3 regions of the Streptomyces sp. NPDC020597 genome follow, and region 3 is predicted to be linked to each of the others. Evidence: riboswitches for the same ligand, from Rfam matches in the RefSeq annotation. Region 3 holds a riboswitch; each other region holds the start of a gene.

Region 1 (2,194 bases), on a different contig from region 3:
TGGACCGACATCCCCGCCGGTTCCCGCGAGAAGCTGCGTGAGGCGCTGCTGCCGGACCTGATGTCGGTCGTGCGGCATCTGTCGACGGACCAGGGGACCACGCGCAAGACGCTGTGGCGGCTGTTCGACGGCACGCTCGTGGAGTCGGTGCTGATGCGGTACCCGGACCGGGTGACCATGTGCATCAGCTCGCAGGCGGGGTGCGGGATGAACTGTCCGTTCTGCGCGACCGGGCAGGCGGGCCTCGACCGGAACCTGTCCACCGCCGAGATCGTGCACCAGATCGTCGACGGGATGCGGGCGCTGCGGGACGGCGAGGTCCCCGGCGGGCCGGCGCGGCTGTCGAACATCGTGTTCATGGGGATGGGCGAGCCGCTCGCCAACTACAAGCGGGTCGTGGGGGCCGTGCGCGCCCTCACCGACCCGGCGCCCGACGGGCTCGGGCTGTCGCAGCGGGGCATCACCGTGTCGACGGTCGGGCTGGTGCCGGCCATCCACCGGTTCGCCGACGAGGGCTTCAAGTGCCGGCTCGCGATCTCCCTGCACGCCCCCGACGACGAGCTGCGCGACACGCTCGTCCCCGTGAACACGCGGTGGAAGGTGCGCGAGGTGCTGGACGCCGGGTTCGAGTACACCGAGCGGTCGGGCCGCCGGCTGTCCATCGAGTACGCGCTGATCCGCGACATCAACGACCAGGCCTGGCGTGGTGACCGGCTCGGCCGGCTGCTGCGCGGCAAGCCCGTGCACGTCAACCTGATCCCGCTGAACCCGACCCCGGGCTCGAAGTGGACGGCCTCCCGGCCCGAGGACGAGAAGGCGTTCGTCGAGGCGATCGCCTCGCACGGGGTGCCGGTCACCGTCCGCGACACCCGTGGCCAGGAGATCGACGGAGCCTGTGGTCAGCTCGCGGCCACCGAGAGGTAATCTGGCCACATCACGTCATCAGATTCGGACATCTTCATATTCCGACAGGGGAGCGCCACAGCGCTGAGAGTGCGGCAACCGGGCCGCAGACCCTCTGAACCTCGCCCAGGTCATTCTGGGTAGGAAGTTCGGTCATCACTCGAGCTGTTGCGCCCTGCCCGGGGTCCCGCGCGGATCCCGGGCAGGGCCGCGTCTCTTCCTGGTCCGTCCCAGGAGGAAATCCAGTGCAGAACAAGACCTTCGTCGCCGCGGCCGTCGGGCTCGGCCTGGTCGCCCTCACCGCCTGCGGGTCGTCGGGGGACGGGAAGGGCGAGACGGACTCCAAGACCGTCACCCTGGTCAGCCACAACTCGTGGGCCGTCTCCAAGAACGTGCTCGCGGACTTCGAGAAGCAGTCCGGCTACCGGGTGAAGGTCCTCAAGGACGGCGACGCCGGGCAGGCCGTCAACAAGGCGATCCTCACCAAGGACCACCCGCAGGGCGACGTCTTCTTCGGCATCGACAACACCCTTCTCTCCCGCGGCCTCGACAACGGGCTGTTCCAGCCGTACGAGGCGAAGGGGCTGGACCAGGTCGGCGCGCAGTACCAGCTGGACGCCGGCAAGCACCGCGTGACGCCCATCGACTTCGGCGACATCTGCGTCAACTACGACAAGGCGTACTTCACCGAGCACGAGCTGGCCCCGCCGGCCACCTTCGACGACCTGGTCAAGCCCGTGTACAAGGACCTCCTCGTCACCGAGAACGCCTCCACCTCCTCGCCCGGTCTCGGCTTCGTGCTCGGCACCGCCGCGCAGTACGGCGACACGGGCTGGGAGGGCTACTGGAAGAAGCTCAAGGCGAACGGCGTGAAGGTCGTCGACAGCTGGGACCAGGCCTACACCGAGGAGTTCTCCGGGTCCGCCGGCGGCAAGAAGGCCAAGGGCGACCGTCCGCTCGTCGTCTCCTACGCCTCCTCGCCGCCCGCCGAGGTGGTCTTCGGCGACCCCAAGCCGGCCACCGCGCCCACCGGCGTCGCGACCGGCACCTGCTTCCGGCAGGTCGAGTTCGCCGGGCTGCTGAGCAACGCGGCGAACGCCAAGGGCGGCAAGGCGCTGATCGACTTCCTGATCGGCAAGGAGTTCCAGCAGGACATGCCGCTGAACATGTTCGTCTACCCGGTGGTGAAGGGCGCGGCCGTGCCCGCCGAGTTCACGAAGTACGGGCCCGCCGCCGAGCACCCCGAGACCATGGACCCGGCGAAGATCGCCGACCGTCGCGACCAGTGGGT
Region 2 (2,194 bases), on a different contig from region 3:
TCACCGCGCAGCCGGCCTCGCGCGCGGCCGTGGCGAACTCGGCGCCGATCCAGCCGGCGCCGACGACCACGATGTCGTGCCGGCGGGCGAGGACGGGTCGCAGGCGCTCGGCGTCGTCCAGGGTGCGCAGCAGGTGCACGCCGGGCACGCCCTCGGAGCCCGGCAGCCGGACGGGCTCCGCCCCGGTGGCGAGGACGAGGACGTCGTAGGGGACGGGCCCGCGCTCGGTGTCCAGCTCATGGTCGGCGGGACGCAGGCCGAGGACCTCGCGGCCGAGCTCAAGCCGGATGCCGAGGCCCTCGAAGTCGACGTCGAAGGCGGAGTTCGCGGCCTTGCCGAGCAGCACGGCCTTGGACAGCGGGGGCCGGTCGTAGGGCTGGTGGGGTTCCGCGCCGATCAGGGTGACGGCTCCGTCGAAGCCCTGCTCGCGCAGGGCGACCGCGGTCTGCACCCCGGCCATGCCCGCGCCGGCGACGACCACGCGCCGCGCCCCGGACCGGTCCTCTTCCTGCCTCTGCTCGCTCACCTGATCACCATAGACACCTGACGTTTCGTCAGTCAGCCGCCCTGCTCGGTGACCTGCTCCACACCGCGCGCGGCACCCGGTGCGTCGCGCGGGGATTCCTCCCCTTCGTCCGGGATCTGCTCCACGACGCTGACGCCGTGGCCCGCCCGGGACTCCCACTCCCAGGCCTCCTCGAGGCGGACCCGGCCGTCGGGCAACTCCAGGACCGTCGACACGCAGTGACCCGAGGAGGTCGTCCCGTCGTGTCCCAGCTGGACGTACCGGAAGTCGAGCCGGTCCCCCTCGCGGGTCCCCACGAGGCGCCCGCGCACGACGTCGCCGCCCGCGTATTCGGCCCAGACCGCCCCGTCCCGCTCGTGGTAGGCGAAGCGGGTGCGCAGGCCGACCTGCCCGCGGGCCTGGTCGGCCACGGGGGCGAGGACGAGGCCGTCGAGCGAGCGTGCCATGGGCGGGGGCTCCCTTACTGAGGCGTGTCACGTCGGGCTAGGGTGGCCAACGTAGAGCACTCGCGGGAGCCCGGACGCACCGGGCTGAGAGGGAGGCTGGCGGCCTCCGACCGTACGAACCTGATCCGGGTCATGCCGGCGAAGGGAGGGGCTGGACGCCCATGTCGTCTCCACGCACGTCAGACGTCCTCGTCATCGGGGGCGGGATCATCGGGCTGGTCACCGCCTGGCGGGCCGCACAGCGCGGCCTCGCCACGGCGGTGGCGGACCCGGAGCCGGGCGGCGGGGCCGCCCAGGTGGCCGCCGGGATGCTGGCGGCCGTCACGGAACTGCACTACGGCGAGCAGACCCTGCTCGGCCTGAACCTCGCGTCGGCCCGCCGCTATCCGGACTTCGCGGCCGAGCTGACGGAGCTGACCGGGCTCGACGTCGGCTACCGGCACTGCGGCACGCTCGCGGTCGCGCTGGACTCCGACGACCGCACCCACCTGCGCGAACTGCACGCCCTGCAGCGGCAGTCGGGGCTGGAGTCGCAGTGGCTGTCCGGGCGTGAGTGCCGGCGTCTGGAGCCGATGCTCGCGCCGGGGGTGCGCGGCGGACTGCGGGCGGACGGCGACCACCAGGTCGATCCGCGGCGGCTGGCCGCAGCCCTGACGGCGGCCTGCGAGCGGGCGGGCGTCGTGTTCCACCGCACGTGGGCGGAGCGGCTGACGGTCGCGGGCGACCGGGCGACGGGGGCCGTCCTGCGGGACGGCACGACGGCGGCGGCCGAACAGACGGTGCTCGCGGGCGGCAGTCTGAGCGGGCGGCTCGCGGGCGTCCCGCAGGACGTGCTGCCCGCCGTACGGCCCGTGAAGGGACAGGTCCTGCGGCTGACCGTGCCGGCCCGGTGCGCGCCGTTCCTGAACCGGACCGTGCGGGCCGTGGTCCGCGGCAGCCACGTCTACCTGGTCCCCCGGGACAACGGCGAACTGGTGGTGGGCGCGACCAGCGAGGAGCTCGGCTGGGACACGACCGTGACGGCGGGGGGCGTGTACGAGCTGCTGCGCGACGCCCACGAACTGGTCCCCGGCATCACCGAGCTGCCGCTCACCGAGACGCGCGCGGGCCTGCGTCCGGGTTCCCTGGACAACGCGCCGCTGCTCGGGCCGACGGAGCTGCCCGGGCTGCTGCTGGCCACCGGGCACTACCGCAACGGCGTGCTGCTGACGCCGGTGACCGG
Region 3 (2,194 bases):
ATCGAGCCGCCACGCGACACGATGCCCGTCTTGCGGTTGGCCGTGAGCGGGACGTACGGGAGACGGACGCCCGCGTGGACCGTCATGTAGTCCACGCCCTGCTCGGCCTGTTCGATGACCGTGTCCTTGTAGATCTCCCAGGTCAGCTCCTCGGCGCGCCCGTCGACCTTCTCCAGTGCCTGGTACAGCGGCACCGTGCCGATGGGGACCGGGGAGTTGCGCAGCACCCACTCGCGCGTGGTGTGGATGTTGCGCCCGGTGGACAGGTCCATGACCGTGTCGGCGCCCCAGCGGGTCGCCCAGGTCATCTTCTCGACCTCCTCCTCGATGGAGGACGTCACCGCCGAGTTGCCGATGTTGGCGTTGACCTTCACCAGGAACCGCTTGCCGATGATCATCGGCTCGATCTCCGGGTGGTTGACGTTGGCCGGCAGTACGGCCCGGCCTGCGGCTATCTCGTCGCGCACCACCTCGGGAGCGACGTTCTCCCGGATGGCCACGAACTCCATCTCGGGCGTGATCTCCCCCCGGCGCGCGTACGCGAGCTGAGTGACGGCCTTGCCGTCCCGGCCACGGCGAGGCAGACGCGGCCGGCCCGGGAAGACCGCGTCGAGGTTGCGCAGACCTCCGCGCGGCGAGGTGTGCTTGATGCCGTCGTCCTCCGGACGGACGGGACGGCCCGAGTACTCCTCCGTGTCACCACGAGCGATGATCCAGTTCTCGCGCAGCGGGAGCAGTCCCCTGCGCACATCCGTCTCGACGGCCGGATCGGTGTACGGGCCGGAGGTGTCGTACAGCGTGACCGACCGGCCGTTGGTGAGGTGCACTTGTCGGACCGGCACCCGGAGGTCGGGGCGATCGCCCTCGACATACCCCTTGTGCCAGCCGATGGACCTCCCGTCCTCCACAGCGTTGACGTCGACCGCGTTCTCGCTGGTGACGTCCTGCGTGGAGGCAGGCGTGCGTGCGTCCTTGTTGGTCATGAGACCTACTCCCTACGCCGGCATTACCCGGTAACAGGTTCGGCGGTCGACGCAGCGGCTACCGTCTCCCGACGCTCATGGGAAACATCACTCGATTCGAGAGACGTTCCACGTGAAACATCGCGAAGACGGAGGTCAGCGTCCTCTCAGCCCGGTGCTCCGAGCTCCCGCGTGTGCAAAAGGTGGCTCCACGCTAGCGGCTCATGTGGCGCGGTGAACAGTGGGCCTCTTTCGTTCTTGCGATGATCGGGCGGTGACGACACACCAGCCCCCGTACCCGCCGTCTGAGCCGCCCCGCCGGCCTGCCGCCGGAAACGGTCCCGGCAATGGCCCGGGCGCCGGTGCCGGCAACGGCTTCGAACAAGGCCTCGGGCGCGGGCCCGGAGGGGACCGCGATGTCGACGACAGCGGTGTCGACCGCGGTCGCCTGGACGAGCGCCCCCACGGCTCCGGTCCTGATCGGCCGCCGGGATACGCCGGCGGTCCGAGGGGGCTGGGCGGTCTGCGTCGCCAGAGTCGTGGTGCGGTTCCGGACGGCGGCCAGGACCGAGGCGCCGGCGATGCTCCTGCTCAGGGTTACGGGCACGCCCCTTCGGCGCGCGGCAATCCGCCTGGGCAGCCGCCCGGGTACGGGCAGAGTCAGAGCCCCGGCAACGACCGGCACCCGTTCGCCGATGCACCTCGTCACGGCGGCTGGGGGAACGGCCCCGGCGAGGGACACGACGTCGGCCACGGGCACCGGCCCGACGACACTCAGGGGCACAGCCGAGGCGACACCCAAGGGCACAACCGCAGCGGCGTCCAAGGGCAAAGCCGGGGCGGCGCTCAGGGGCCCGGCCACGCCGAGGCCCAAGGGCCGGGCCACGGTCACGGCCTTGCCTCCCGCCACGGTCACGACGCCGACCACGCTCACGATGCCGCTGGTCCCGGTTCCGCCGGCGACGGCAGCGGGGGAAGCAGCGGGCAGGGGAGCGGCGGACACGGGCCTGGATCCGGGCACACGCACGGTCACAGTCACAGCCACGGTCCGGCCGCGCCCGTCTCCCAGCATCTGCGCAAGGTCATCGCGGCCATCCTGATCCCCTTCGGCGCCGCGGTGCTGGTGGGCCTCGTGGTGCTGTGGCCCGGCGGGGCCCCCGCGCACGAGCGCACCGGCGTCGGCTTCGACCGGCAGACGCAGCAGGCCACGGTCACCAAGGTGCTGCGCGTGA

The links. Region 3 has a riboswitch for thiamine pyrophosphate ahead of thiC (phosphomethylpyrimidine synthase ThiC). Riboswitches for the same ligand answer to the same signal wherever they lie in the genome.
Region 1: linked by a shared signal. The riboswitch ahead of ACH4ZA_RS21405 (thiamine ABC transporter substrate binding subunit) and the one ahead of thiC (phosphomethylpyrimidine synthase ThiC) in region 3 are both predicted to bind thiamine pyrophosphate.
Region 2: linked by a shared signal. The riboswitch ahead of thiO (glycine oxidase ThiO) and the one ahead of thiC (phosphomethylpyrimidine synthase ThiC) in region 3 are both predicted to bind thiamine pyrophosphate.

The regions. Positions count from the first base shown of each region.
Region 1 covers NZ_JBIRUL010000011.1:212,423-214,616, forward strand. Annotated here, with positions in the region: gene rlmN (23S rRNA (adenine(2503)-C(2))-methyltransferase RlmN) at 1-924, shown strand, start outside; TPP riboswitch at 961-1,068, shown strand; gene ACH4ZA_RS21405 (thiamine ABC transporter substrate binding subunit) at 1,149-2,194, shown strand, end outside.
Region 2 covers NZ_JBIRUL010000006.1:213,720-215,913, reverse strand. Annotated here, with positions in the region: gene ACH4ZA_RS13465 (NAD(P)/FAD-dependent oxidoreductase) at 1-526, opposite strand, end outside; partial or broken gene ACH4ZA_RS13460 (hypothetical protein) at 640-972, opposite strand; TPP riboswitch at 1,025-1,136, shown strand; gene thiO (glycine oxidase ThiO) at 1,134-2,194, shown strand, end outside.
Region 3 covers NZ_JBIRUL010000004.1:272,903-275,096, reverse strand. Annotated here, with positions in the region: gene thiC (phosphomethylpyrimidine synthase ThiC) at 1-983, opposite strand, end outside; TPP riboswitch at 976-1,164, opposite strand; gene ACH4ZA_RS09830 (YibE/F family protein) at 2,080-2,194, shown strand, end outside.